Regions from separate parts of the Alteromonas sp. MmMcT2-2 genome, predicted to be linked through region 2. Evidence: predicted binding sites of a transcription regulator. Region 2 holds the regulator's gene; the other holds the start of a gene.
What was found. The regulator sigma-54, encoded in region 2, starts transcription at its own class of promoters, with help from an activator protein. The targets are predictions, from matches to a motif close to GTTGGCACGNNNNTNGNNT.

Region 1: MHM99_RS14105 (flagellar assembly protein T N-terminal domain-containing protein) is a predicted target of sigma-54. The motif match lies at 8,508-8,526, and genes of this name have one in related genera.

What each region holds. Positions count from the first base shown of each region.
Region 1 covers NZ_JAKRFA010000024.1:35,102-50,850, reverse strand. The annotation lists gene MHM99_RS14160 (flagellar basal body rod protein FlgF) at 1-560, opposite strand, end outside; gene flgE (flagellar hook protein FlgE) at 785-2,170, opposite strand; gene flgD (flagellar hook assembly protein FlgD) at 2,185-2,871, opposite strand; gene flgC (flagellar basal body rod protein FlgC) at 2,903-3,325, opposite strand; gene flgB (flagellar basal body rod protein FlgB) at 3,328-3,762, opposite strand; gene MHM99_RS14135 (protein-glutamate O-methyltransferase CheR) at 3,965-4,795, opposite strand; gene MHM99_RS14130 (chemotaxis protein CheV) at 4,811-5,740, opposite strand; gene flgA (flagellar basal body P-ring formation chaperone FlgA) at 6,019-6,735, shown strand; gene flgM (flagellar biosynthesis anti-sigma factor FlgM) at 6,838-7,167, shown strand; gene flgN (flagellar export chaperone FlgN) at 7,207-7,638, shown strand; gene MHM99_RS14110 (LPP20 family lipoprotein) at 7,785-8,270, opposite strand; gene MHM99_RS14105 (flagellar assembly protein T N-terminal domain-containing protein) at 8,591-9,772, shown strand; tRNA gene MHM99_RS14100 (tRNA-Arg) at 10,257-10,331, shown strand; gene MHM99_RS21245 (hypothetical protein) at 10,464-10,589, shown strand; gene smrA (DNA endonuclease SmrA) at 10,751-11,338, shown strand; gene MHM99_RS14090 (hypothetical protein) at 11,508-11,648, opposite strand; gene purL (phosphoribosylformylglycinamidine synthase) at 11,908-15,749, opposite strand, start outside.
Region 2 covers NZ_JAKRFA010000008.1:62,863-78,611, reverse strand. The annotation lists gene MHM99_RS06980 (spondin domain-containing protein) at 96-944, opposite strand; partial or broken gene MHM99_RS06975 (spondin domain-containing protein) at 957-1,772, opposite strand; gene MHM99_RS06970 (response regulator transcription factor) at 1,995-2,747, shown strand; gene mgtE (magnesium transporter) at 2,799-4,157, opposite strand; gene MHM99_RS06960 (HPr family phosphocarrier protein) at 4,332-4,604, opposite strand; gene rapZ (RNase adapter RapZ) at 4,604-5,449, opposite strand; gene ptsN (PTS IIA-like nitrogen regulatory protein PtsN) at 5,534-5,977, opposite strand; gene hpf (ribosome hibernation promoting factor) at 5,991-6,278, opposite strand; gene MHM99_RS06940 (RNA polymerase factor sigma-54) at 6,309-7,790, opposite strand; gene lptB (LPS export ABC transporter ATP-binding protein) at 7,864-8,589, opposite strand; gene lptA (lipopolysaccharide transport periplasmic protein LptA) at 8,592-9,146, opposite strand; gene lptC (LPS export ABC transporter periplasmic protein LptC) at 9,115-9,693, opposite strand; gene kdsC (3-deoxy-manno-octulosonate-8-phosphatase KdsC) at 9,690-10,238, opposite strand; gene MHM99_RS06915 (KpsF/GutQ family sugar-phosphate isomerase) at 10,239-11,219, opposite strand; gene MHM99_RS06910 (calcium/sodium antiporter) at 11,222-12,178, opposite strand; gene mlaF (phospholipid ABC transporter ATP-binding protein MlaF) at 12,921-13,721, shown strand; gene mlaE (lipid asymmetry maintenance ABC transporter permease subunit MlaE) at 13,718-14,494, shown strand; gene mlaD (outer membrane lipid asymmetry maintenance protein MlaD) at 14,504-14,977, shown strand; gene MHM99_RS06890 (ABC transporter substrate-binding protein) at 15,096-15,749, shown strand, end outside.

The DNA.
Region 1 (15,749 bases), on a different contig from region 2:
GAGCCATCTTCCATTCTAAATAAGCCGTCATTGCCACGTTCCATGTCTGCATAGTTTGGACTAACTAATTTAAGTCGCCCCACTTCTTCAATAACATTGGCAGGGGCACCTAACTGTCTCATCGACAACGTGCCATCGGCGGCGATATTGAGGTTATCTAAAGGAACAGGAAGGAATATTGGCCCATTGTCACCAAGCACGACGCGATCGTGGATATCTGTCAAAATTCCGTCATCGCCTAACTTGAAATTTCCATCACGCGAGTAAGCTTCTTGACCATTTTGATCTTGTACAGCGAACCAACCATCACCTTGAATGGCTACGTCTAAATCGCGGTCTGTTTTAATCATCGGACCCGACTCGTAGTTATTCGACGGGCTCTCTGTCATGGAAAACACGCGAGTCGGCAAACCTTCGCCGTAGGCCGGCATTGACCTTGCCTGCTCTAACTGCGCTCTGAATCCCGTTGTCTGTGCATTAGCCAAGTTATTGGCCCTAATCCCTGTTCCTAGTAGGTCTTGGGAGGCGCCACTTGCTGAAATATAGAGAAGTTTGTCCATGACTGACTTTTGACTCTGATTAAACCTTAAACAAGATTTTGCAAAGGCAGTGCCAATCTGTGGATATTTAGTGCAATTGAAAAATAAGGGCGGTATTAAATTGATATATATAGAAAAATAAAAAGGTCGCATTGTTGCGACCTTTCTAAATCGGGTCAAATAGGTACGGTTTTCCGCGCCTAAAATTTGCCGCTTAGCAATCTGCTAATGTGGCTTACTGCAAACTATCGAATGTTAAGGATAGTCTGGTTTAGCGAGTTGTTCACTTCAAGCGCGCGCGAGTTTGCCTGGAAGTTACGCTGAGCGATAATCATGTCGATGAGCTCAGTGGTAAGGTTAACGTTAGCTTGTTCTAGCGCCGAAGAGTTAATTTCGCCGAAAGTACCGGTTGTTGCTTCACCCGCTAGTGCCTCACCTGAAAGAATACTTTCCTTCCACTGAGTACTGCTCTCTTGAGTTAGGCCTTGTTCATTAGAAAAGCGAACCAAAGCGACACGAACAATAGGTTCAGACGTACCATTAGAGAACGTCGCGCGAACCAAGCCATCCGGACCAATGTCGATACCTGTTAATCGACCTACAGGCAAACCGTCCTGTTCTAGTGAAGTAACTTCAAACGCAGAGGCGAACTGAGTCGGCTCATTAGGCGTCGCGTTATTAACATCGAGGTTAAAATCAATGCTTATTTGCTGAGTAGGATCTGAGCCATTAGCAAGAATACCTGCGCCTAACGCTTCTGTTTGCATTTTGAAATCAAGTGTAGGTAGGCCATCAGGCGTTTCCATGCCAGCAAAATCACCACCTTGAGAGAAGATAAGTTTAGATGCTGTTACGGCGTTACCAGTGTTACCACCGACACTATTTACTGCTGTTGCTGGGTCTGTGTCATTACCCGCTGAATCTGTCATATCAACTAGCGTGTCATCGATTGCAGTAGCAACATACCACTCATTATCAACACCCGGTGTCGCATCCTTTATGAAGTAATAGGTCATTACGTGACTATCACCTAACGAATCGTAAACGGTTACCGATGTTGCGGCGTTGTAGGTAAGCGGATCTTCAGGGTCAAAATCTTGTGGATCTAGGGCTGCATCACCAGCAGGCAAGTTCATTCGAATGTCAACTTCTGTGGTTTGTGCGGGAGAACCCGAAGAGTCTGGAATACGCACTGGCTCAGTAGTACTAAGTGCTACCGAGGCACTTGTACCATCAGAGTTAACGGGGAAACCCAATAAGTTATCGCCGTTACTGTTAACCACGAAATTGTCGCTATCTAACTTGAACTGACCCGCACGTGTGAACGAGAAGTCGCGAGACGTAATTTCAGGTACTGTCGCAAAGAAACCATTACCCGTGATCGCCAAATCAAGCGAGGTATTGGTAAACTGAAGGCTACCTTGAGAAAATTGCTGAGCAACTTCTTGAGTGAGTACACCGTCACCTACTTTAGTTTTACCACCTGAAAGCAGTGATGCCGCATAAACATCGCCAAATTCAGCGCGAGATTCTTTAAAGCCAACTGTATTTACGTTTGCGATGTTGTTGGCGGTTACATCCAAATCTTTTTGTGCGGCTGATACGCCACTCAGTGCAATATTAAAAGACATTATTGATTCTCCTACTAACTGCCGATTTGAATGACGTCATCAAGATTGATACTGACATCACCATCCAAATTCAAAATTACGCCTTGACCACTACCAGCCAAGCTTACACTTCCAACATGGCGATTAACGGCGGTATTCAGCTGAACACCTTCTCCATTCAACTCGCCAGTGGCACTGATAACATATTCACCCGGTGCCATCTGGTTGCCATGCTTATCTTTGCCATCCCATTCAAACTCAATGTTGCCAGCGCTTTGTGTGCCTGCATCAATGGTTTTTATGACTTCACCAAACTGGTTCTCAATAGTGATCGTCATATTCTGAACTGTTTTTTCATTCACGATGACACCCGAAATGCCATCGCCTTCATTGGCCATATAACCCACGTTACCTTGAACCAGCACGTTTTGCCCGATAAGACTAGAAGCTTGTAACGCTTGATTCGATGTCATTGAAGCTGCAAACGACTCAAACTTTTCGTTAAGCTGGGAAATACCGTCGGCCATCGTAAATGATGTCATCTGCGCTACCATTTGATCGTTATCAACGGGTGCAGTGGGATCCTGATTGGCTAACTGCTCAGTTAACATTGAGAAGAAATCTTCCTGGGTTAACTGCTGCTCGGTGCCGTCAGCTATTTTGACGGTTTCCTCTTGCCAATACAGATCAGTATTTAAGCCAGTATTGTTTATGGTATTCACTGAGTAATCCTCACATTATTCAAGCGGCAAGTTACTGCCCTTGACCTAGCTGCAGTACGCGACGGAAAATACGCTTTGTGGTGTCCGCAACCTGTACGTTAGTTTCATACGCTTTGGACGCTGACATCATATTCGCCATCTCTTCCACAATGTTCACGTTGGGTTTATAGATGTAGCCGTTTTCATCTGCCATCGGATTGTTAGGTGAATACTCCACTTGCAAAGGAGCATCACTTTCTACAATCCCCTTTACTTGAACACCTGCACCTTTTGACTGATCGCGCATTGCATCTTGCAACGCCGTAGCGAAAACTGGATGGCGAGCTCGGTATGTTTCGTCATAGCTGCTGCTAACCGAGTTAGCATTGGCAATATTACTTGCCGTAGTATTAAGGCGTACATTCTCCGCCTCCATACCCGTACTCGAAATTTGCATTACATTAAATAAACTCATGACTACTGACCTCCTGAGCTAAGCGCTTTTTTCATGCCTTTAATTTTTCCGTTCAAAAACTCTAGGCTGGCTTGGTAGCGCAATCCATTGTCTAAAAACCGATTTCTTTCCGCTTGAACTTCAACCGTATTCCCGTCGCCAGTGTCTGGTTGTGTTGGGATGCGGTATTGCATGTCAAAGTTTGCCGCTACTGACGTAGAATTGCCGCTTAAGTGGCGATCATTTGTCCGCACCATTCCTGAAGAAGCGTGATTGGCTGTACCACCAGATGCTTCTCGCATAGCCGACTGCATTGCTTTATTAAAATCAATGTCCCGCGCTTTATAACCAGGCGTGTTTGCGTTCGCTAGATTTCCAGAAATCACTTCCATACGCTCTGTGCGTATAGTGAGTGCTGACTCATGAAAGCCAACCAGCTTATCTAGATTAATAGCCATAACATGACCTCTGACATACTAAAAATTTGTTTCGTGGTGACAATGTAAGCGGACAATTAAATATCGAATCTTGGCGTTTTACTGTCATTTGTAGAAATAGTTAGCAAGGCAAATGCCATAATGAGATTTTGACGGAGGGTGTAAGTCAAAAGTCTCGGCCTGATCATAAAAAAAGTATTAGTTATCAGGCCGATAAGTTAGATCATTTTTTTTGATAGTAAAGGCCAGGGTGGCACTTAACCATGCTGTAGGTATCACTTGCAGCGCTGATTGATTCAGAGGCGCCAAGGAAAAGCACACCCTGAGGCTGCAGCTGTCCGGCAATTTGTTGCAGGATGCGTTGTTTTACTTCGGCCGAGAAATAAATCAAAACATTACGGCAAAAAACGATATCAAAACGGCCAAGTGCTGCATAGCTCGAAAGTAAATTTAGACTTCTAAAGCTTACCATCCGGCGAACGTCGGGTTTTACCTGCATAAGCCCGCTATCATTTTGCTGGAAAAAGGCCTGTCTCCTTTGAGGAGACAATCCCCTTGCAAGGGACAGTTCGTCATAAATACCTAACTCGCACTTTTGCAACATTTCTGACGATAAATCAGTAGCAACAATCTCAACACCCGCTCTTAATGCACCTGGCCTTTGGCGCTGATATTCAAGTACAGACATCGCAATAGAATAAGGCTCTTGTCCAGACGAACAAGCGGCACTCCATATGCGAAGCTTCTGATTTTTTGCCGATAGTGTTGGTAGTAACTCTTTTACAAGTAAATCGAAGGGATAGTTGTCTCGAAACCACAACGTTTCGTTTGTGGTCATTGCGTCAATAACGTTCTGTAGTAAAGTTCTGTCGAACCCTTTCACAACCACGTCAATCAGTTCGTCAACAGACTCATACTTATGCTTATAGAGTAATGAAGCTAAACGGCTGCGCACCAGGTATTGTTTATTATCACCTAATACTATGCCGCATTGCTTTTCCAAAAACTCTCTAAACTTGAGGTAACTTGCTGGCGAAACGTCTTTATTAGCCAATCCTATCTTGCTCCGTTATTCGCACTCAGCCATTAGCCACTTTTGTACCGCGGTAGCAAGTTCATCGGGGTGGAATTTCGCGATAAAGTCATCAGCCCCTACTTTTTGCACCATAGCTTGGTTGAAGACACCACTGAGCGACGTATGCAATACAACATGAAGCTTTTGAAGTTCAGGCGTATTTTTAATTTCGGCGGTTAGTGTATAGCCGTCCATTTCAGGCATCTCGATATCTGAGACCAGCACGCCTACACGGTTCGTTACATCGCCGTACTCTTCCGCAATTTCTTTCAATCTATTTAAGGCTTCAAGACCGTTTTTAGCGAGCTCAATCTCAAGACCCAGTGAAGTAAGCGCCTTTTTAACTTGGTTTCGCGCTACCGCAGAGTCATCTGCAATAAAGATAATTTTGTTTTCTTGGCCTTCGGTTGTCAGACCTTCTGCCACCTCTGAACTTACTTCGGCATTCAACGGAGAAATTTCATTTAAAATTTTCTCAACGTCTAGAATTTCAATAAGTTCATTTTCAACTTCAGTCACCGCCGTTAAATAGCTTGCTCTGCCGGTGCCTTGAGGTGGCGGCATGATCGCATCCCAATTGGTGTTGATAATACGCTCTACGGCACCCACCAAAAAGCCCTGAACTGAACGGTTATATTCCGCAATGACAATAAAGGCATTAGAGAGATCTTCAATTTTACGGCCGCGTGTTGCCATACTTAAATCAATGACCGATATGGTTTGACCACGGATGTGCGCCACACCACGAACCAACGGGTTTAATTTCGGCATTGCTGTTAGCGGAGGACACTGAAGCACTTCCCGCACTTTAAAAACGTTAATTCCAAAGCGTTGGCGGCCGTTCAGTCTAAACAGCAGCAACTCTAAGCGATTCTGCCCAACAAGCTGCGTGCGCTGGTTTACTGAATCTAAAATCCCCGACATAGGTCACCTCTAAGTAATACTGGGCATGATCATTGCCTCTTATGATAAAGATAGACAATATCACTAAATTTTTGCAGGTCAAACGACAGAAAAATGACACTAAATAGCATTTTTCAGTCTGTAGTAAGGGTTTATACCTTAACTTAATAAATGATCCTGCGTTGACGCTCGTGCTTGTAAACCTTATGGATTTACTTTGGCTGTTATTTATTTGCACTAAGCAAACCGGCCGTATTAAGCATAGTCAATAACTTGTAAACTGAACACGAAAAGTCATGATGAAAAATATGAACGCCAAAACGCGCCTTACATTCACACGATTACTGTCATTGACCGTTTTCAGTGTGCTTTCTATGAACTGCTTGGCGACACAAACCAATCACAAACAGGTTGAAGAAGGTGCAAAACAATACCTAATAAATCAACTTGCTGATAATACGCAGGATACTAGCATTGATGTATCTATTGTGAAGATAGACGATAGGATAAATATTCCTGACTGCCCAACTGGGTTCGAATACAATGCGTCGCAAGAAGCGCTGAGCCAATCGTATATTTCAGTTAGAGTGAGCTGCAGAAACAATGAATGGTACCTTTTTACCAGCGGGCAAGTAACGCGTACCAAAGAAATTGTTGTCACTCAAGGCGCAATAAGTCCAGGAACCGTACTGACATCATCGAATCTGTCTCTGGCAAAAGTTGATGTAAGACGATTACGCCATACCGCATTTACTGAGCTAGAAGCGCTTATTGGGGCTAGAATAAAACGCCGAGTGACTGACGGACAAGCTATACAGTCAAATATGCTATGCTTTGTGTGCAAAGGCGACAGAATTACCATAACTGCTGAGGTAGCAGGTATGGAAGTGAAAACAGCCGGAATCGCTCAGCAAGACGGTGTCGTTGGTGACAATATTAAGGTAATTAATGCCAGTAGCCAAAAGGCGGTGATAGCAAGAGTCGCAAGCCCTGAAGAAGTCGTGATACACTTATAAACGAGGTAGCGAATACCTACTTTTTTGTTCACAATTTAGCTAAAGAAATTAGCCAAAAGGCCGATACACTTTACAGAGGCGAAAAAGTAGTGAGGACTAATTATGGCAATTAACAATATAAACAATGGGTTACCGAAAACACCCGTTGATAATGGAAAGGTTGCGCAGCAAAACCAAACGCAGCAATCTCCACAGCAGGCATCAACACAGGCTGCGCAAACCGCATCAGTTCCGCGTCAGGATTCTGTATCGTTGACGCAATCTGCTCAGCAGCTCAACCAGGTTCAGAAGAAAGGTTCGGAAGCGCCTGTGAACCAAGATAAAGTCGATCGCCTTAAGCGAGCGATTCAAAGTGGCGAGTATAAAGTTAATCCTGAAGTGCTTGCCAACAAGATTGCAAAACTAGAAGGTGAGATTTTTGGCGCTAAATAGTGAGCGACAAAACTCGTAACTAACCAGAAGAGAGCTAACGTGACTGAACAAGCAAGCCAATTGACACAAGCACTAATAAAGCAAGTGGAGCAACTGTCTTCACTTGCCGTATTGCTTGAAAAAGAATTGCAACTTATCAGTTCGCGAGACGCCGAATCTTTAATGAATTTGTTAGACGAAAAGACAGCACTGTTAACGTCTATTCAGGCTCTCGATGGAAGCATTGAGCGCACAATTAGCGATCAAGGCTCAATGTCAGAAGAAGATGATGCATTAATGGCTAATGCAAAGAAACTTCTGGACGATTGCAAATACCGCACGCAGGTCAATCAAAAAGCCGTAGAGCAAGGACAGCTACGCCTCACACACTTACGTAACTTGATGATGGAAGTTCGTGCCAAAGAATCGCTCACCTATGACAAAAAAGGAAAGCCGAAAGGCGGGACTTTAGGGTCGGGAGTGAGCGCCTAATTTTTTTGCGATTTCAGTAAACCTCACTCAGCGAGCTTTAACCATTAAGCCTTAACCGGTAAAAGTAAATTATACCTCTGTGTATTTGCGCATGTTTTAAGACTTCACGATACAGCCACTTGCGCAAACACCCCTTTCGCTATCGTTTAATAATACTTAACATCCTTTACTCGGCGCGGTTTTGCGGTCGACAGATATATATCGTAAACCTGCTGCATATCTAAAGCGAGTTCGGTGACGTATGTATCTTCACCTACCGGATAGGCTTTTACGACTTCAGCGCCTCTAATGACCCCCTCTACAGATGCTCGCAATGTTTCGCTATCTATAACCAAGTGAGACAGAGACTGATTGCCTTCAATTTTTTGACCATAGACTTGTTCAGTGAGCTCTCGGTATGCATCTAATTTTGACGCTTTCATCGCCATTATAAGCTTCATGCTGTCGCTTTCGCCATGCTGAGAAGAAATCGGCGCATAGCCTACCGCCTTGAGCACGGGATAGCTTTCTGGTTCTATTGTTTCCCACTCAACGTGTTTATCAATAATGCCGCATCCACCAGTGCTTATTGCTAAACCAAGAAAGCAAGACAGCAGCAGCGATTTTGATTTATGTATTTTTTTCAAGCACATAGTTTCATTTCCAAATTACATTATTAATAAAATTAAATGTGTAGTTACGCTGCTCTCGTCGGTGGCCGCCTTGTAACTACGAGATACTGCCATACTCGCGGTAGCAGATTTTGACATATCTAAACTGACGCTTTTTACTCTAAACTGACGCTTTTTACAAACCTTTAGCAAGATACGCGTTGCAAGATATGTGCAAGATATGCGCCCGATTGATTTAATGGCGACGAAACCACATCAACTGGCACTCTTTTCGCATGCTTAGCCTTATAAACCGGGCGCTTTGCATAGCGCAGTTAGACAAAAACCTCCAGAGGTGTGCGGTGCGACATATTAGCAAAACAACGCTGGTAACTATTTTAAATGCTGTCGTGGCGGTAACTTGCCTGTTTGCATTTTTCGTTGGGCAAGCAAATGCCGTGTGGTACGAGGCTATAGGACAGGCTGTGGTGCGAAATGGTGATAAGGAAACTGCCAGACATGCGGCTACCCAAGAGGCACTTAAGCAAGCCATGCTTTTTGCAGGCGCATCAGTTCATAGTGTCGCCAAGCTTACAAATGGTCTTCTTAAAAATGAAGAGATGACCATTCGCTCTACCGGCGAAGTTGAACAACTGGAACTAGTTGATGAAGTTTATAGCGACGATGTGATTACGGTAAGTATTCGCGCTGATATTTTTCCAAGAGAAAAAGTGTGTGCCGCACAAAATGACCAAAAACATTTCGCTACCACACATTTCAGGGTACGTAACAGAGCACAACTAACACAGGGTAATATTCCCAATTTCGATGCTTCATTCACCCAGCAGCTAGCGCAGGCCATGCGAAATAAAACTGAAAACCTAGATATTATCTATATCGCGCCACATACTGCAAAATTTGACAGTCGATATACTGACCAAAATGTACGCACGCTTTCAGCGCAAAGTAATACTCAATTTGTGCTGGTGGGCATAATAGATGATTTAAGCGTGACACGGGAAGAGGCTTCGGTTTTTACACCGTGGCGTGAAGGTACTTCTCGACGCTCCTTTGCTATGACCATTCAAGTCTATGACGGCATTAATGGAGGCCTGTTGTTGACTAAGTCTTATCAGAACCAAGGAGAATGGACATTCGACAGATTCGAAGATGTTGATGAGTTTTCGACGAAATTTTGGCAGTCGCTTTATGGGCAAACCGTCAACGCGACAATAGCAGAAGCGATTGAAGACATAAAAGAAGCCACTGCATGCCAGCCAATGACAGGCAGAGTGATTAATGTTGCCGGCGATAAAATTTCTGTATCGTTAGGCAGAGACAATGGCATTTCTGAAAAAGATGAACTATACCTTTATCAAGCTAAAGAGATTGTCGATAACCGTGGCCGTAAATACTTACAGTACTCGCTATATCCTGGCAAATTTGTAGTGAGTAGTGCCTACGGTAATTCGTCTCTAGTAGTAAACGAAGGTGCAGGAATTATCGCAAACATTCAAGAACACGATTTTGTAGTAAAAAAATAGTCTTTCTCGATCTGCCTTAAACAGTTTAGAGTTCCCAGTTTATATAGTACTTTCGTCATCTAAGTGAATTAATTGCCTTTGGAAAGGTATCGAATATCAATTACTTCAAGCATTGAATAAAGCGTATCTATAATATTTTGCTTCAATTCGTTTTTGTAAGAATCCAAACTATCATAGGGAATTTGTTCAACAAAACATGCTGTTTTGTCCAACAGCGGCATATAAAATTAACAAATTGAACAATCCCCATACACTGCTCTTTAGATTTACGAGACTAGCGGTGCACTTTGATATTTAAAAATACGCTGACCATAGCCAAAGCCCTCGTATCTACGAGGGCTTTTTATATGCATTAGAAAACCAGGCCATGGGCTCATTACTTTCACGTCAATGACAGAGACATTCTTCTCATAGCGCTGCACCTCGTTGACAAAGGGTTTCGTATTTTCCCGAACTCCGTATAATAAAACTCCCTACGCATTAGGTCCCCATAGTTTAATGGATAAAACAAGGCCCTCCTAAGGCTTAGATGTTGGTTCGATTCCAGCTGGGGACGCCATTAATTGCGCAACGGTTCTGCTTTTTAGTAAAGATGCTTATACACACCGTCGCCTGTAATATTGAAGAATTCATTATACTTTGGTTGTAATTTAGCCAATTTAAGTAATACTCTTCAAAACAGGAGAGCATTATGACTTTCGATTTCCCCCCACCTGATAACGCTGATAGTTGTGCCGAAACAGCTGAGCAGTGCCCATTTTCTGAAGAAGAATGGGATGCTATTGAAGCTTTAGCGGAACCTGGTGCCATTTACTAAACGATGATTTTTGGAATTTAATCCCCACTTTATAATTACACTGCAATCGGCGGTGCTGCTATTCGTTGCGACCGGTGATATATCAAGCGGTTATGCTCCATAGACCATCGGGGCTGAAATAGCGTATAAAAGATAGAGAAGTAGCTTATACGGGGATTAATATGAGCCAATTTGAAAACGACGATATCGATTCGTTTTTTGCAGAAATGCAAGATGTAAAACCAATCGCTTCAGATGATAAGGCTTTATTACACGATCCTGTAAAGGCGCTCGCTGAAAAACAAAAACGAGCGGCTAGGCAGTTAAGCGTCCGCGAAAAACTCGCTAACCCACTGAGCATGGAAGGCGTGAAGCCGGTACCTCCTGATGATTTCATACACTTCCAGCAGCCAGGTATTCAAGACGGCGTTTTTAAAAAACTTCGCCTTGGTAAATACCCTCTAGAGGCCAACGTAACACTTTCAGGGAAAACCTTAGAACAAAGCCGAGACCTGATTTATAGCACCATTAAATCTAGTCACGAACGCGGGGTTCGTGTACTGCTCATAAAACATGGAACAGGTGAAAATAGCAAACCCTTTCCCGCTTTGAAAAAAAGTTATGTTAACCATTGGCTAAGAGAACTAGACGAAGTCATTGCCTACCATACGGCTCAACCCATGCACGGAGGCTTTGGTGCTACATATGTGCTTTTGAAAAAGCATCCGCAGCAGAAATTAATTAACAGAGAAAAAAATAAGAAAGGATAAAATGAGAGGCAAGAACTCGTTGAGTCAGCTTTGCCTTTTTGGACTTGTCTTTAGGTGTAACTTTTAGGCTTTTTCATGAAGCGCTATATGCTGAACGTTTTTATTACTCCCTAATGATTAACGCCCGTATCAAGCAACTTGATACGGGCGTTAGAATTTTTCTTTCAGACTACTTAACTGAAGACTGCACACTTAGCGTTGTTGGAGCTTCGGCAGACTTCGCAGATGTGCTAAAAACAGCAGTTACGAACATCAGCACCACAGCTACAGCCACTCCGGTTAAGCCAAACCCTTTAGAAGAACGATTCATCGGTCGTCTCTTATTATTTAAACCAGCTGGCACATGCCTTTCACTGGTACAACCCTAACTCAACTCCTGTAACCTAATCGCATTCCTTGCTTACATTACAATAGATCAGTGACAAACTGATGACAAGGGCAAAAATCAAATTTTTGACACTTTGCCAAAGCTTTGACACCTATTTATGGTATCAACGTATATTAAACAGTATTTTTTCGAAAGATAAACAGGGGTTTCCCCCTGTTTTTATCGAACTAACCGTGCTTTGTTACCCAACAAATTTACGGGCATTTCTGAAGATACGCATCCACGCACCATCTTCTTGCCAATCGTCTGGACGCCACGAGTTTGCCACGGCTCTGAATACACGTTCAGGGTGCGGCATCATGATAGTGCTTCGCCCGTCCTGTGAAGTTAAGCCTGTGATCCCCTGCGGTGAACCATTCGGGTTTGCCGGATATTGCATGGTCGGCTTGCTGTAGTTGTCTACATAACGCATCGCCACCTGCGCGCCTACTTGTGACAGCGCGTTGTCATTGGCAAATTCAGCCTGACCTTCACCGTGCGACACAGCAATAGGCATACGCGAACCTGCCATGCCATCAAGCAGCACAGACTTAGACTTCATCACTTCGACCATTGCAACACGGGCTTCAAATCGCGCTGATTGGTTAGTAACAAAGTGTGGCCAGTGCTCAGTACCAGGAATCAGTGATTTCAGGTTAGATAGCATCTGACAACCGTTACATACACCTAAGCTGAACGTGTCGTTACGGTTGAAGAAGCTTTCAAACTGATCGCGAGCCAGGCTGTTAAACAATATAGATTTCGCCCAACCTTCACCTGCACCTAATACATCGCCGTAAGAGAAACCGCCACAAGCCGCAAGGCCCGCAAACTGTTCAAGGGTAATACGACCTGCCAACACGTCACTCATGTGCACATCGATAGCGTCGAAGCCTGCACGGGTAAATGCAGCCGCCATTTCTAGATGCGAGTTAACGCCCTGCTCTCTTAATATCGCCACTTTTGGCTTAACGCCTTTGGCAATATAGGGTGCTGCAACGTCTTCGTTTACATCATAAGACAACGCAGCATGCAAACCGGGGTCGGCAGCATCTTGCTTTGCCGCGTGTTCTTGTTCAGCACACTCAGGGTTATCACGCAGTTTCTGCATTTCAAACGTGGTTTGTGCCCACGTTGTACGCATTGATACGCGGCTATCTGCAAGTACAGCAACGCCACCGCGACTAAACTCAATCATGTCGGTGCTATTAAGCGTACCGATATCGTGAGTCAATTCAGTTAAACCGAATTCAGTCAGTGCTGCGTTAACGGCATCCATATCGCTTTCAAGCACTTGGATTACGCCACCGAGTTCTTCAGTGAACAATACGGCAATGTCGTTTCCAACTAGGCTATCAAGGTTAATGCTTACACCTGTTTTACCAGCAAAGGCCATTTCAGCAACGGTGGTAAACAGGCCACCGTCTGAACGGTCGTGATAAGCACACACCAAGCCTTTTTCAATTAACGTCTGCATTGCGTCAAAGAAGGCTTTAAGGCGAGTTGCAGAGACCACATCTGCTGGGCTATCACCAAGCTGAGTATAGACTTGTGCCAGGCAGCTAGCTCCCAAGCGATTTTTCCCTTCGCCCAAATCGAGTAGTAACAAGCGGCTTGCGCCTTTGTCTGTACGTAGCTGAGGCGTTAGGGTTTTGCGAATATCTTTTACTGCGCCAAAGGCTGATATAACGAGTGATAGCGGAGAAGTCACCGCTTTATCTTCACCGTTGTCATTCCATGCGGTTTTCATCGACATTGAGTCTTTACCCACAGGAATGGTTAAACCTAGTTCTGGGCACAGCTCCTCACCCACTGCTTTAACCGCTTCATAAAGACCCGCGTCTTCACCTGGGTGTCCAGCTGCTGCCATCCAGTTTGCAGACAGTTTAATGCGCTTAATATCGCCGATGTTTGCTGCGGCAATATTGGTTAACGCTTCACCCACAGCAAGACGTGCAGACGCGCCGTGCGATAGTAACGCAACAGGCGTACGCTCACCCATCGACATCGCTTCACCGTGGTAGGTGTCAAACGCTGTTGCAGTAACTGCAACATCTGCCACTGGCACCTGCCATGGGCCTACCATTTGATCGCGACTTACAAGGCCGGTAACCGAGCGGTCGCCAATGGTAATAAGGAAGGTTTTCTCTGCCACGGTAGGCAAAGACAAAATGCGATTTGCTGCATCACTTAGTGTAATATCTGCCTCATCTAGTGCTGGCGAGCTTACCTTGGTTGAACTTACGTTTCGGTGCATTTTAGGCGGCTTGCCTAAAAGTACATCTAGCGGCATATCAATAGGTTTATTGTCAAACTGACTGTCGTTTAGATTAAGATGCTGCTCGGCAGTGGCTTCACCAACCACAGCAAACGGCGCACGTTCGCGGGCACAAATTGCTTCGAACACTGGCATATTTTCCGGTGCGACTGATAAAACATAGCGCTCTTGGGATTCGTTACACCACAGCTCTAGTGGTGTCATACCTGGCTCATCTGACAATACTTTTCTAAGCTCAAAGTTACCGCCACGGCCACCGTCATTAACCAGCTCAGGCAGTGCATTTGAAAGACCACCTGCGCCCACATCGTGTATAAACTGAATAGGGTTGTTATCCCCTAGCTGCCAACATGCATCAATCACTTCCTGACAGCGGCGCTCCATTTCAGGGTTGTCTCGCTGTACTGAAGCAAAATCTAAGTCTTCGTTTGATTGGCCAGATGCCATTGATGAGGCGGCACCGCCGCCAAGACCAATGTTCATTGCAGGGCCGCCAAGCACAATAAGCTTAGCGCCTACCGTAATTTCACCTTTTTCAATATGCTCGCGACGAATATTACCTAAACCACCAGCTAACATAATAGGTTTGTGATAGCCGCGCACTTCAACACCGTTGAAGCTATTGATTTCTTGTTCAAAGGTACGGAAATAACCCAGTAGCGCAGGGCGACCAAATTCGTTGTTAAACGCTGCGCCACCTAGTGGGCCTTCAAGCATAATATCAAGGGCGCTTACAATACGCTGTGGCTTACCGTATTCGAATTCCCACGGCTGTTCAGCACCAGGAATACGCAAGTTAGATACGGTAAAACCAACCAAACCCGCTTTAGGTTTTGAACCACGACCAGTAGCACCTTCATCACGAATTTCACCACCAGAGCCTGTTGCCGCACCTGGGAAAGGTGAAATTGCCGTTGGGTGGTTATGGGTTTCTACCTTCATCAAAATATCAATATTTTCATGATGGTATTCGTATTGGTGTGACTGCGGGTTCGGGAAGAAGCGACCTGCTTGCCATCCTTCCATTACCGCTGCGTTATCTTTGTAAGCTGAATACACGTGATCAGGTAACAACTCGTAGGTGTTTTTGATCATTTTAAACAGCGACTTCTCTTGGTCCTCGCCATCAATGGTCCAGCTAGCGTTAAAAATTTTGTGGCGACAGTGTTCAGAGTTTGCTTGCGCAAACATATAAAGTTCAACGTCAGTCGGGTTTCTGCCTAGCTTAGTAAAGCTATCAAACAGGTAGTCAATCTCATCATCAGCTAAAGCAAGGCCTAACGACACATTTGCATTAACTAGCGCGTCTTTGCCTTCGCCTAATACATCTACACTGGTAAAAGTATTGGCTTCGGTATGTGAAAAGAGTACCGCAGCTTCATCAGTATTGGTGAACACTGATTCGGTCATTCTGTCGTGTAAGAAACTAGCGATAAGCGCAAAATCATCTTCACTCACAGCGTTTTCTGTCTCTATATAAAACGCACAACCACGTTCTATGCGGTTGATATTTTTTAGGCTGCAGTTGTGAGCGATGTCGGTGGCTTTAGAAGACCAGGGAGAGATGGTGCCGGGGCGAGGAGTAATGAGGAAGAAGGTTCCAGAAGGGGTTTGTGCTTGCCTCGCGGGGCCGTAAGTGAGCAGCTTCTCGAGTATCTCTATTTGCTGCTTAGACAAGTCACCTTGGGAATCGACTAGGTGAACATATTCGCTATATAGGTTTTTAACCCTAACGCCGGATTGACCCAGCTTTGCAATCAGTTTAG
Region 2 (15,749 bases):
TTAAATTTTATCTCCGGTTCCCCCTTCGCACAAAAGTAAAAACACCCCATTACCTGCGTAATAGGGCGCTTTCACGTGGTACTGCGTTTGACCATTTAACGGGTTCGGGTTATCACCACGCGGCTCGTTGGGAAATCAAAGCGATGGGCTTCGGTTAGTACCGATGTAGACAGGCCCTCACGGCTTGGGTCGTCAGCGTTTGCACTAGTGACTACACCTTGGTGAAGTCTTACTGCATCGGCAAGATCATCCCTCACCACATCATAGCCCGCAGCTTCTCCGCCGCCACCCGCTGCACTAGCGGCAGGGCCTGGCATAGTTGCCGCGGTTTCTGTGTTTGCTTCTGTACCCGCATCCCAAGTCACTGTCATGAACGTTTTTTTATCACCAACCGCCATGTTGCTTACATTCGCAGCGTTTAAGCCGGTGAATGCGTCGTTGGTGTTGACCAGCATGGTCGTCAACGTAAGGCGCAGGTCATCAGCATCGAGTTCTGGAACCACAAGAGTTAGTTCTGCGCCCATTGAGCGAGGACCCAATATGCCCCCAGAGTTTTGCGCATCCAAAAAGTCCGTGGAGTCCATGGCTTCAGTAATGACCATAGACGGGTCACCGCCTTCAGCCATTATTTCAATGCCCATGCTGGCTGGCTCGCCTTCATTAAATGAATGGAAGCCTGACTCATGCAATATGACGGCGGCAGGTGCAAAGGGCTGAGAGTAGGTTAAGTTGGTAATTTGTACGGTATAAACCGCTGAATTACCGTTAATACCGTCTTGTCCGTCCGAACCGTCTTGACCATCCGTACCATCTTGTCCGTCAGTACCTGCTTCCCCCTGCGGACCCGCTGGTCCTTGAGGGCCTGTATCACCATCGTCGCCGCAGGCAGCAAGAAGTGCTGAAAGCATCAATAATGTACTGAGTTTAATTATTGGATTATTCATCGTATTGGCTCCTTAAGATGCAGGAACAGTAATAACTACACGTGCTACTGGGTTCAACCAACGGTGTACGGTAGAGTCCAGATCACTGGCACCAGCGGCGCTATCAGTATCACCAAGCGCATTGCGGTGGATGTGTACTGGGCCATCTTCACCATCTTCAATTTCGCCATTAACGATTTGTGCACCCACACCCGTGCCACCTGTACCCAAATCAACAATACGAGTGGGAGCGCCGCCACCGGCAACACCCGGTACGCCATATCCACCCAGCGCATTTCCGGTCCCAGCTTCAACAACATCTGTACGGGCACTATTTAGTTCATCGTTAAGCTCAGTACCGGCATCGTATGCATTAAGGTAATACGTGTAGGTGCCCGGCTCGGTTGGAATTTCAATACTGTCCATACCAACAAAAGCGTCGTTAGTAGGTATTAGCATGGAAAGTAGCGAAAGATATGGCTTGTCCATAGTATCGAAAGGATAGCTTAACGTAGCTTTCGGTGCGAGAAGTCAGCCAAAACGGTGCCACGTATTTGAACCATTGTCGGTATCAACAGGGCCGAGTAACGCTTCAAAGTTTGCGCCGCTTGAATCAGCATTTTGTTCGTCGTCAATAACACCAGCTTCAGCTAACCACGCTAAAGCTGACGACGCAGGTTGCCCAACTTCAAAGGCATCGACGGTGTCATCGTGAGCTATGACTAAGCGCGGCGTAAAACTCTGCGCCTGAGTCAGGTTGGTAATTTCAATGTCTAAAGTGACAGCTTGGCTTACTGATACTGCTGCTAGCGACAAAAGCGTTGCGCTAGCAAGTTTAGTGAATTTCATTTTATTGTCCTTATTTATGGCTTAAATCGCATAAAAATTTAGGGCAGTAAAATGTCCAATTCATCACAGAACTTTCACAAAACGCACACAGATCCGTCTCAATAAATAACAGTGCTGTTATAAATTCTGAATTTATATTTTTTATAAAAAAATTGTAATCACTGTGAAAGAAAACCACGAACGCACTGGTCTTGTTTTTTATTGGCGAATTAGGAGCGAGATATGATCCTTATCATCTACAGTGGAAATAAGTTTCAACAGAACATATCGCAATGCTTAAGTAAGCATAGCTTTCTTTACGACGCAGTCTCTAATTTTCAATCCGCAGAGTCGTTGCTTAAGGCGCAGCATTATTCGCTCGTTATTGTTGAGTCGCATGGAAATATTATCTGTCTTAATCGTATAAAAGGCCTTGTTGATACGAACCCAGAAAGTTGGGTGATGGCAGTGGAAAGTGACGCGATGACAGACGATGTGGCCGACGAAGAGGTAGATGAAGCAAACTACTATGAAGTAGGCGTAGATGATTATCTATCAGGGCCATTTGATGCACGCATGTTTATTGCCCGTATTCGCTCCCATATGCGCAGAAGTATGCCTAGCCAAGAACATTTAAGACCATCTCAAGGTAGTGAAGAGCGCATCGAAATAGGACCCCTTAAAATCGACCAGCGATTTCATAGCGTAACCCTAAATGGCCAAGTGCTAACATTAACGGCTAGGGAGTTTGCGCTACTGGATTATTTTTGTCGTCATCCAAACCAAGTTTTTTCTCGCAATCAATTGCTCAGTGAGGTGTGGGGCTATAACCACGAAGGCTACGAGCACACGGTGAATACCCATATAAATCGGTTACGCACTAAGCTTGATAAAATCAACAGCATTGAAAATGGTGGACAGCTAGTAGAAACCGTCTGGGGTGTGGGTTACAAGTTGAACGTCAATGGATATATAGCGAAAGCGCTTATTGCATGAGTGTTGTTGAGCTCACCCATGCCCTATCAGGCATAAGAGTTCAAAATTAACTTAAATTAGAAACAGCGTCGCAGTACCTAAGAAAGCAAAAATACCCACTACATCGGTTATCGTAGTTAAGATAACACTGCCAGCTAGGGCAGGGTCTATCTTAAGACGCTTCATGATCATAGGTAAGGTCGCACCCGCTAAAGCAGCCGCAATCATGTTTACCATCATGGCAAAGGCAATAATTACGCCCAGCATGTAATCTTGTTTCCATAACGCGATGACAGAGGCAATAAGCACCGCCCAAATGGCACCGTTTAAAAAGCCGATGGATATTTCTTTACTGATAAGCCATCGTGAGTTACTCGCGTTAACATGGCCTAGTGCCATACCTCGAATAACTAGTGTTAGCGTCTGATTACCCGCTACACCGCCCATACTAGGGACAATGGTATTTAAAATCGCTAACACAGCCAGTTGGCTTAGCGTTGCTTCAAATAGATCACTCACCATCGCAGCCATTAGCGCCGTCACTAAGTTTACTGCCAGCCACACCGAGCGCCGTTTGGTACTTTGCATAACGGGTGCAAAGGTATCTTCGTCGTCATCAAGACCCGCCATACTCATCATCGAGTGCTCGGCGTCCTCACGAATAATATCAACCACGTCATCAATGGTAATTCGGCCCACTAAGCGATGGTTTTCATCTACAACAGGTGCTGAAAGCCAATTGTATCGCTCGAACAGGCTTGCCACTTCGTCGTCTGGCATATTCACAGGAATCGCTTCAGATTCCTCGTCCATAACGTCAGACACTTTATCGTCGGTATCTGCGGTGAGTAAACGGGTAACCGGAACAATACCAACAAGGTTGTCAGTTCGGTTTACCACGTAAAACGTATCCGTATTCTCAGGTAGCTCACCTTTTAAGCGGATATAGCGCAGAACCACGTCAATGGTCACATCTGGACGTAAAGTGATGGTATCGGTGTTCATGATGAAACCAGCGGTTTCCTCACCGTAAGACAGCGCTTGCTCTGCGCGCACGCGATCTTGTGCATCCATCGAATCTAGAATATCGGCCAATACTGGCTCGGGAAGGCTGCTTAGCGTCTCTGCTAAGTCATCGGTATCCATCTCTTCAAGTGCGTCAACCACATTAGCGGGAAGCATTTTTGTAATGATACCGTTTCGAACATCGTCAGACAGTTCTTCTAAAATGTCGCCGTGAAAGTCACCATCAATGAGCTCCCATAATTCGTCACGGGTTCTGCTAGGGCTAGATTCAAGAATGTGGGCGACGTCTGAAGGTGGTAATTCAAGCAGAAGCTTACGTACAGATACGAATTGACCGTTGGTCAACGCAGCGTTGAGTGCGCGTAACTGAGTTTGTACGTATTTAGAAACAAGCGCTTCTGCCATAAGGCGTTATTCCTACAAGCTAAAAGATGAACAATGCAGGCCATAGAGCCTAAGTGGGCGTAGAATATCGCAATTATGATGAGTCTGTCATGATAATTGCGTAGGTTTTGCGCAGGATTTTAAGATAACTGCGCTAAGTGTTGATTAATTGGTCAATGGATTGGGCAAGTAAGACTATTCGTCTTCGTTAAATCTGCCCTCAATAAGCTCTTCAATAGCTGCAAGTGCATCAACAGCATCACTGCCGTCCACAATCACGTCTACCTGTTCACCTTGATGGCTTTCAAGCATCATTAATCCCAATACACTGCTTGCGTCTGCTTCTTTATCGCCTTTTTTTAAGATGATTTTAGCGTCGAATTGATTAGCCAGTTTAACCAGTTGGGTCGCCGCTCTTGCATGCAACCCTAACTTATTGACGATAGTTAGCGTTTTTTGAATAGTCATTACTGATTCAGCTCTCTATGGCGAATTTGTACATCAGGGTGTATTTCACTGAAGGTTTTCGACAGGGTCTGTGCGATATAAACCGAACGGTGTTGGCCACCAGTACAGCCAATCGCTACGGTTACATAACTTCTGTTATTGCGCTCTAAATGAGGCAGCCATGTCGTTATTAAATTCTGAATTTGCCAAATGAACTTGGTCACTACAGGCTGCGACCCCAAAAATACTTCTACTGGTGCATCTAATCCGGTCAGATGTTTAAGGTCGGGCTCCCAGTGGGGGTTAGGTAAAAAGCGGGCATCAAAAACGTAATCCGCATCTTTAGGAATACCGTGCTTAAAGCCAAACGACTCGAACACAAGCACAAGGCGTGAGCTTTTCTTACCCAAGATACGCTCTCGAATTAACTCTGCCAGTTGGTGAATGGTAAGCTTATCAGTGTCTAAATATAAATCTGCGCGTTCTGTAATAGGAGCAAGTAGGGCAGACTCGGCTTTAATGGCTTCTGAAAGCGACTTATTAAGCTTGGCGAGAGGGTGAAGGCGGCGGGTTTCACTGAAGCGCTTAACTAGTACATCATCGCTCGCGTCAATGTAAACAATGGTCATCGACCACGAAGAAGGCAGGTAGTCTAGAATTTCTACCAAATCGTCAGGATTTTTAGGTAAGTTTCTCACATCGATACTTACCGCAACCTGATCGTACTCGTCAACAACTGTATGGGTTAAGGTGGGAAGTAAGTTTACCGGGATATTATCAACACAGTAATAACCTAAATCTTCCAATGCGCGAAGTGCGACAGACTTACCAGACCCCGAACGACCACTGATTATTATCAGCTTCACCTACTTTCTCCCTAATATTCTGGTTTTATCACATACGCGTTGTTGAATTAGGCGCCTACTAAACGGTTAATAGGCGCTTAATGTTTAACTTAATGCAGATAGAATATCGTCGCTTGTCGTTGCGCGACGTATTGCTTTAATCGTTTCTTTGTCGCTTAGTTTACCAGCCACGGTGGCCAGCGTTTGAAGGTGTCCTTCGGTCTGTTCCTCGGGAACGAGTAGCGCAAAAAAGATGTCTACGGGTTTCTCGTCAAGGGCGTCAAAGTCGATTGCTGGCGTGCTGGTTACAACAATGGCAATCACTTTCTCAAGGCCCGGCAGGCGTCCGTGGGGCAGGGCGATACCATTGCCTATGCCTGTACTACCCATACGCTCTCGAGCCATCAAACTGTTGAGTACCGTTGCCTGATCAATGTTCTCGTTTTGCTTGGCAGCGATATCAGCGATGATCTCAAGAATTCGCTTTTTACTATTACACTGAACCGCACACTCGGTGCGGTCCAGACTTACGATGGCTTGTATATCCATGCTTAATTAACTACTAATGTTTTTTCAGTTTTTCCTTATGCTTGATTACCTGCCGGTCGAGTTTATCAACCATGCTGTCAATCGCCGCATACATGTCGGTATTTTCTGAGGATGCGAATACTTCAGCGCCACTTAAATGAACGGTCGCTTCGGCTTTTTGATTTAATTTTTCAACGTTCAGGATGACATGCACATTAGAAATGTGATCAAAGTGACGTTCAAGTTTGCTGAACTTCGTATCGACATAATTACGCAAAGAGTCGGTGATTTCGACATGATGACCAGTAAGGTTGATTTGCATATTTCGTCTTCCTTATATTATTAAGCCCGATTAAATAAGGCTTTTGCGTTGGTTCGACGGCGGGATCGACAACGATTCCCGGTACTTTGCTATTGTTCGCCGGGCAACTTTAATGCCTTGTTCGGCCAACAATGAAGCAATCTTGCTATCACTTAGCGGCTTGCTAGGCTTTTCTGCGGCCACTAATTTCTTGATCAATGCACGAATCGCTGTAGATGAACATTCACCACCAGACTCTGTTGCAACATGGCTTGAGAAGAAATACTTCAATTCGAAGATTCCACGTGGCGTATGCATGTACTTTTGCGTTGTCACTCGCGAAATAGTGGATTCGTGCATATCTACCATTTCTGCGACATCATTTAGCACCATTGGTTTCATCATTTCCGGGCCGTGCTCAAAAAAGCCCATTTGCTGCTGCACAATGCAGTTTGCAACCTTCATTAAGGTTTCGTTACGAGATTCAAGGCTCTTTATGAACCACTTAGCCTCTTGCATGTGTGAGCGGATGAACTGTGAATCGCTACTATTCTTGGCACGGCGACTCATTGCAGCGTATTGTTGATTTACGCTTAACTTAGGCAGACTGTCGGGGTTCAGCTCAACCACCCAACGGCCATTTTTCTTGGTTACTGAGACATCAGGAATAACGTACTCAGGCTCTTTAGTAACTAAAGCACTACCTGGGCGAGGATTCAAGGTTTGCAGTAAACGCATTGCCTCGCGTAGCTGATCTTCTTTCAATCGGCTTTTACGCATAAGCGTACGATAGTCTTTGCTGCTCAGTAAGTCAGAGTACTCTTCAATCAGTTGCTTCGCTTCAGCAAGCCACGGTGTGTCTTCTGAAAATTGACGCAATTGCACCATCAAACATTCTTGTGGAGAGCGTGAGCCAGAACCAATAGGGTCGAACATCTGAATGCGCTTTAGCACACATTCTATTTCGTCCATTTCAATCGGCTCTTCCATATCATCATCGTTAACCGCTTCTAAAATATCATCAAGGGTAACGGTTAAATAACCTGACTCGTCAATAGAGTCGATGATTGCTGTAGCGATTGCGCGATCGGTATCCGAGAAATGGGTAAGGCGCATTTGCCAAAGAAGGTGCTCTTGAATATCTTCAGTAGTCTCACCTTGGAAGATTTGCTCGTCGTCATTGGATGGACCTGGAGCTGGCGAAGATGAAGCAGAGTAGTATTCGTCCCATGTGCTGTCGATTGGCAGCTCATCGGGAAGATCGTTTTTCTCAAGTGCATCGCCGGCTTCTAGTGTGTCACTAGATGCAGAAGCAGTGGCCTCAGAGCCGCTGTCATCGTTGTCGATATTGTTCTTTTCTAGTTGCGGCTCGTCGTTACCTTCTTCAACTTCTAATAGCGGATTAGAATCGAGCGCTTCTTGGATCTCTTGTTGAAGATCAAGTGTAGAAAGCTGCAGCAGTTTAATGGCCTGCTGAAGCTGTGGTGTCATGGTAAGTTGTTGGCTAAATTTTAGCTGTAAAGATGGTTTCATCTACGTCTTATTTAAATGCTCTAAATTGAATATACCAGAGCGAAACTGAAAAATGACAATTCGGTTACATTAACTATAGCCTGAATTGTTCGCCTAGGTATACATCCCTTACTTTTTGATTACTTAAAACCTGTTCCGCCGTTCCTTGCGCAATAAGCTCGCCATGACTCACAATGTACGCCTTTTCACAAACATCCAATGTCTCTCGTACGTTATGGTCCGTGATAAGGATTCCAATACCCCTATCGCGAAGATGTTGTATTATCTTCTTTATATCATTAACTGATATTGGATCAACACCAGCAAATGGTTCGTCTAACAAAATAAATTGCGGTTTTGCTGCCAGAGCGCGGGCAATCTCAACGCGACGGCGTTCGCCCCCTGACAAACTCATCCCCGTACTATTACGTATATGGTTAATATTAAATTCATCAAGTAGCGCATCTGCTTCTTCTTCTTGCTGTTGTGAATTTAAATCTTTACGGGTTTGCAAAATGGCCATGATATTTTCATGCACTGTGAGCTTTCTGAAAATAGAGGCTTCCTGCGGTAGGTAGCCAATTCCGCGGCGTGCGCGCTCGTGCATGGGCTGATGAGTTAGCTCATTGTTGTCGATTTCAATCTTGCCTTTATCCAGATTCACTAAACCAACAATCATGTAGAATGTGGTGGTCTTACCAGCGCCATTTGGGCCAAGAAGACCAACAATTTGACCCGTTGAGACAGACAGACTTACATCTCGAACAACCTGTCGTGACTTGTAAGCCTTAGCAAGATTTTTAGCGCTCAAAGTTGCCATTGCTATTCATTGCCCTCGTTGTCTTTTTTGTCTTTCTTAGACGAAGTTTTGCGAATGGTCTCAGGTGTGAATACTGTGGTCACTCGACCCTCACCATCCTTACCTGCGCCGCCAGTCGCTAGCAATTGCTCGGTAATCATATCGAACGTGATGTTGTCACCCTGTACTTTACTGGTGTCTTGTTTCAACTCTGCGTTTCCGGCAAGAGAAATCGTTCGGTTTACCACTTCATAGCGTATTTCATTTGCTTTTGCCGAAACGGGCGTGCCGTCTTCCAATTGCTGGGAATAGCTTGCCGGCTTTCCTCTAGCAATAAATATTTCACGACCACCACCGTCAGTGGCAATTACTTCCACTTCGTCAGCTTCAATAACCAAAGAGCCTTGAGTTATGAGTACGTCGTCTTTGTACAACGCAGTTTTATTTTTACCGTCGATAAACTGGGTGTTCGAGCCTATTTTTATGGGCTGCGAAAAATCATCTTCACTGGCGTGTACCGCACCGCTAGCGATGGCAAGCAATAAACTAGTTGCTAGGGGAATAAGTGGTTTGTACATGATCTAAAAGCTCGTATTCTTGTGTGCGTAAATTCGCGTTAAACCCATTACTTAAAATGACATATTGGGTGCCCAGTATTTCAACGGGTTGGTCAGATGTCATTTGCTTGGTTTCTAAATTAATTTGAATGTACTCGGTCGATATACTTCTGACAAAGTCATCGCCAGTTTGGTTCTCAATATTAACTTGGTTTTCCAGCTGGATTAGCTCGTTATTGTATAGTGTACCTTCATCAGCGGTTACCACCCATGGTGATGACGCGTTTTCTGTATAAAGGGTGTATTTAGGTTGCTGAAACAATACAAAGCCAAGCTGGTCGTAATGCTCCATCGACTCTGCAAATACTTTGTGATTTAACTCACCGTCTTGATTGTACAGCGTAGTGGTTAGATTTTTTGCTTTGTAGGCGGGCTTTAGCGCATCGTTTTCACGATTCCCCTGCGTTTCAGGCTGCTCTTCCATCCACGTAGGGATGTACATCAGCATCGCCAGAATAAATAGCGCCGATATACTTAATCCTAAGCGATTAAAGCCAAACAGGCTCATACACTAGCTCCAAAAATCTCATTTGTTACCCCTTTGGCCTGCAAAATGGTATCCGATATTTCTCGGACCGCGCCAAACCCACCGGGAAGGGTCGTAATCCAGTTTGCTTGTTTTGCTACGTAAGGATGGGCATCGGCAACCGCAATTTTAACCGCAACGTGCTTGTACATACCCGTATCTGGCATGTCATCACCTACCGCAGCCACTTCGTCAGTGTTTAACTCAAGGCGTTTCATCAGGTCGCTAAGCGCGTCTGCTTTATTCTCTTCGCCTTGAATTATATGTGCAACATTCAGTGCCTTCATTCTATTTTCAACAATGGCAGAGCGACGTCCAGTAATAACCGCGACATTCACTCCATTGCTCACTAGCGCTTTTACACCATATCCATCACGGGTATGGAATGCTTTAAGTTCTTCACCGTCGTTACCTAAGTAAATTCGGCCATCTGAGAACACACCATCAACGTCGCATACCAGCAACTTTATCTTGGCTAGTTTTGCGAAAAGCGAGTCATTCATTTCCGTGTACAAGGTGGATGTCATTTAAAGCACTCCTGCTTTTAGTAGCATATGCATGTTAAAAGCCCCAACAGGTTTGCGCTTATCGTCAGTAACCATTAACGCACTAATTTTATGGGTTTCCATCAAATTCAGGGCTTCTACAGCCAGCTGACCTGCGGTGGTAGTCTTGCCGCCTTTAGTCATTACTTCTTCTACTGTCGCACTGTGTACGTCTACGCGGGCATCGAGAATTCGTCGTAGGTCGCCATCCGTAAAGACGCCTGTCAGCGTACCGTCTGCCGCTATCACGCCTGTCATACCCAACCCCTTTTTAGATATTTCCAGCAGTGCGTCAGCAACAGAAGCACTGGCATGGACAAGGGGGATATCACTGCCGCTTTGCATGATATCGCTAACTTTAAGCAGAAGTTTTCTGCCTAAACTGCCGCCTGGGTGCGAAAGCGCAAAGTCATCTGAGGTGAAACCTTTTTGGTCGAGCAGTGCTACCGCAAGCGCATCACCCATAACCAGTGTGGCGGTTGTGCTTGACGTAGGAGCAAGACCTAGCGAACACGCTTCTTTTTCAACGCTGATATCAAGCACGACATCTGCGTGTTGCCCTAATGAACTGGAAGCACTGTTGGTCATGGCGACCACCTGTATGCCTAAGCGTTTAACTACGGGCAATAAGTTAACGAGTTCGTTAGTCTCGCCAGAATTAGAGATGGCGAGTAAGACATCGCCTTTGCTTAGCATGCCCAAGTCGCCATGGTTGGCTTCACCAGGGTGCATGAAAAACGCAGGAGTACCTGTACTGGCAAGCGTAGCGGCAATTTTATTTCCGATATGCCCAGACTTTCCCATACCACTCACGACAACTTTACCCTTGCAGGCAAAGAGAATATTACAGGCAGCGATAAATTCATTGTTTAAGCGCTCTGCCAGATTAGCAATAGCTTGCGTTTCAATTTCAATAACGCGCTTCGCTGAGTCGATATAGTTCATCTGAGTTTGTGTATTCATGATTATCCGAATAGCCAGAATTGATAGCCGATAAAGCAAGCCAGAAGTATGAATCCATTTGTTCTTGATATTGTACGTTTGCCGATTAAATCGAAGCTGAACAAGAACAATAATAATGTTAAACCAAGCATTACGTACATATCTCGGTTGTAAACGTCAGGGTCCAGGATACCTGGCGCGATTAACCCGGGCATGCCAAGAACGGCAAGTAGGTTGAAGATATTTGACCCGATGATATTACCCAGTGCTAAATCGTCTTCACCTTTTAGTACACCCGCAACACTTGCTGCTAGTTCAGGTAGACTTGTACCAAATGCAATAATTGTTAGTCCGATAACTAAATCCGAAATGCCCATGTATCTGGCAATTTCTACTGCTGAGTTCACCAAAAAGTGAGCACTTAATGGCAGTATTACAAGGCCTACACCAATCCAAATGAGGGCTGACGTATTTGAAACGCCTTTGGGGATTTCATCTGCGGTTTCCGCAACCAGAGGGTCTTCTTTATCTACCTGTAGCGACAACCACGCCATCATTGCCAGTACGAAAATGAACAGGCCTAGTAGGATAATGCCTTCATAAGACTTAAGTTCACCGTCAAACATAAAGCCAATAGCAATCAATGAGATGATAAGGAGTGCTGGAAGCTCGCGCTTTAATGTTGTTGATGAAACAAGCAATGGTTTCACTAGCGCGGTTATACCTAAAACTAGCGCGATGTTCGTGATGTTAGAACCTAGCGCGTTACCCACGGCGGTGTTCATATTGCCATTTGCGGAGGCTATGGCGGAAACCACAATTTCAGGTGCCGAAGATCCCATAGCGACAATCGTTAGTCCGATCATCATTGGAGAAATGCCGATGTTTTTTGCTAATGCTGAGGCGCCATATACAAACCGGTCAGCGCTCCAACTCAGTACAATCAGCCCAACAAGAAAAATGACAATGTTTAAAAGCACAACAACCTGTAATAGAAAGTATTTCGCTAGATTGTCGCAAAAAGAGTGCCATTTGCCTATGCTCGCAGCGTTTTATTTTCGCCAAATACTGTCAATTGACGTAAATTTCCGCTGAATACGCAAATTAGGTCGCACTTACACACACAAGACGTCATATTCAGTTTCAGTTAAGAAACAACAAAATAGGATGGTATTAGGATTGATTTGGGAGGCTTGTAGGATACTAGATGGGCACTTGGGCGTGAGATACCGAATACCAGTCCGCATAGATAATTGCCCACTCACGAGTTTAAAATGTCCGTACTCTTTGTTGTGTCACCTTGATGTAGAACCACTATACCTGCGGTAACACGCCGCGATTACGAACATTTTAACTCTCGCTGCGTGGGTAATAATCTATACGGACTGGTATATATTCGTCTTAATCGAACATAACTTGTAACTTTTTGACTTTGGCGAGGGGCTTGAAAAAGCGTACAATGCCCTTAAATTACACCGCCCAGACAAGGTGTTCTATACCGTGTCTGGCGATAGAAATTCAAAAAAGTACACTGGAGAGTAAACTTTTTTGATTTTATGCGCTCATAAAGTAAACTGTGCAGTAAACCTTAAGAGTGGATCAAGTGAAGGCACAGAAATTGAATACTCACTTACTCTTATAATTTTAAAATTTTCTAAGTGGATTGAACGCGTTATTTTATAAGCTCTCAATCCAACGTCAGGGGTCGACATTTAAGTAACTATGGATCATTTAGTTGAAGTAGATAACCTTACCTTTAAGCGCGCTGATCGCATCATTTATGATGGGATATCGCTAAAGGTACCCAAAGGCAAAATTACTGCGGTAATGGGGCCAAGTGGTATAGGTAAAACCACGCTGCTGCGCCTTATTGGCGGGCAGTTAACGCCAGATGAAGGTGACGTTAGATTCGACGGCGATTCGATTGTTTCTATGTCGAGAAAAACGCTATATGAGACACGTCGTAGAATGAGCATGCTTTTTCAAAGTGGTGCGCTTTTTACCGATATGAGTGTGTTCGATAACGTGGCGTTTCCACTTCGCGAACATACAAAACTTTCTGAAGACGTTATTGCGACAATTGTCGCTTTAAAGCTACAGGCAGTAGGATTGCGCGGTGCAGCTCAGTTAATGCCTAGTGAATTGTCTGGTGGTATGGCGCGCAGGGCTGCTTTGGCAAGGGCAATTGCACTAGATCCAGATTTAATCATGTACGACGAACCCTTTGCCGGACAAGATCCTATATCAATGGGTGTGCTGGTTAAGCTTATTCGTGAATTAAACGACGCACTTAATCTAACCAGTATTGTGGTGACTCACGATGTCACTGAAGTACTGACCATTGCCGATTATATTTATATCTTAGCTGACAAGCGGGTTATCGGTGAAGGAACGGCGCAGCAAATCAAAGAAAGTGACTCTGAATTAGTCCAACAGTTCTTGAAAGGAAAAGCAGATGGTCCGGTACCATTTCATTATCCTGCACCTGATTTGAAAGCAAGCTTCTTGGGGGCAGATAAATGAAGTTCTTCCAATCAATAGGCGCTAAAACGATAGGGAAGGTCACTGCGGTTGGTCGAGCAGCTCTTATGTTATTCGGTGCGTTAATCGCTGTTCCTCGGCTTAAAAATGTACCGCTGGTGATTAAGCAATTGTATGTAGTGGGCGTTCAGTCGCTACTCATTATTATGGTGTCGGGGTTATTCATCGGCATGGTAATGGCGCTACAAGGCTACACCATTTTGGTTGATTATGGCGCAGAAGGTAGCTTAGGCCCCATGGTCGCACTTTCATTGTTAAGAGAGCTTGGTCCGGTTGTGACCGCATTGCTTTTTGCTGGGCGAGCTGGCTCAGCCTTAACAGCTGAAATAGGCTTAATGAAAGCTACTGAGCAGCTGAGTAGTTTAGAGATGATGGCGGTAGACCCGCTACGACGTATCGTCGCACCGCGTTTTTGGGCGGGAATGTTAGCGATGCCTATGCTTGCCATTATTTTCAGTGCCATTGGTATTTTAGGCGGCCACTTAGTGGGTGTTGATTGGTTAGGCGTTGATGCAGGCAGCTACTGGTCAATTATGCAATCGACAGTAGATTGGAACCAGGATGTCATAAACGGCGTAATAAAAAGCCTCGTGTTTGCCTTGGTTGTGACGTGGATTGCCATATTTAAAGGTTACGATTCTATTCCAACATCGGAAGGGATCAGCAAAGCGACTACCGAAACGGTGGTCTATTCATCATTAGCAGTATTAGGGCTGGACTTCGTGCTAACCGCCCTTATGTTTGGTATCGAGTAGGGGATTGGAATGAGTAAGTATAAAACGGAAGTAATGGTTGGTGTGTTTGTCATGCTTACAATCGGTGCGTTGTTGTTATTGGCACTGAAAGTAGCAAACCAAACGGTAGCCACCGAAGGCGATACCTACACGTTATACGCAAAATTCGACAATATTGGCGGCTTAAAGCCGAGATCGGCAGTAAAGGTTGGTGGGGTAACGGTTGGCCGTGTGTCATCGATTACGCTAGACCAAGAAGATTTTACGCCAGTGGTTGAGCTGTCAATTTTAAATGAATACAACGGCTTTCCAGAAACCAGCTCTGTGTCTATTTTGACCTCGGGTTTGCTAGGCGAACAGTATGTCGGCTTCCAACCTGGCTTCTCTTTCGACGGTGTCGCTAATTTACAGAATGGCGATTACCTTCAGGATACTAAGTCAGCTTTGGTTCTTGAAGATCTCATTGGTCAGTTCTTATTTAATCGCGGAAGCGACGAAGACTAATCGCAGTATTACGGCCAGACGTATATTGCCAGGTCGTTAAATTATTCCAGCGGCGTGATGAAACTTATTGGATTGCCATCAGGTCTGCTAAATAGAGTTTTAAGTTAGGAGAGTAATTTTGAAAAAGTTTATGGTAGCACTTGGCATCTTCATGATGTCTGTAGCGGGCATAGCGAATGCACAAGAAGTTAATGAACAAAACCCGTATGAATTGGTTCAAGACGTAGCAAACCGCACGTTTGAGCGCATCAAAGCGAACCAAGCAGCGATTAAAGCTGATCCTGAAATGCTACGCACTATTATGGAAGAAGAATTAGTACCTCATATCGACTACAAATTCGCTGCTTTTATGGTACTAGGTAAACACTTTAAGTCAGTACCTCAAGAGAAGATGGGCGAGTACATCAGCGTATTTCGTCAATATTTGGTAACAACCTACGCTGTGGCAATGGGCTACTACGACAACCAAGAAGTCATCTTTGAGCCTGAATCATCTTTTGATGATAAAAAATCAGTAACAGTGCGTGCAGTGGTTCAAGACCCAAACCGCCCTGAAATTAAAATTGCTTTTAAAGTTCGTAAAGATAGTAAAACGAACGAGTGGAAAGCCTACGATATGGTTGCTGAAGGCATCAGCATGCTAAACAGCAAGCGTAGCGAATTTGAATCAATCCTTCGTCAAGACGGTATCGATGCAGTTATCGCACTAATGCGCGACAAAATTGGTAAGCCAGTTGAGCTTAAGCAAGGCGAGCCAATCGAAATCGAAGGA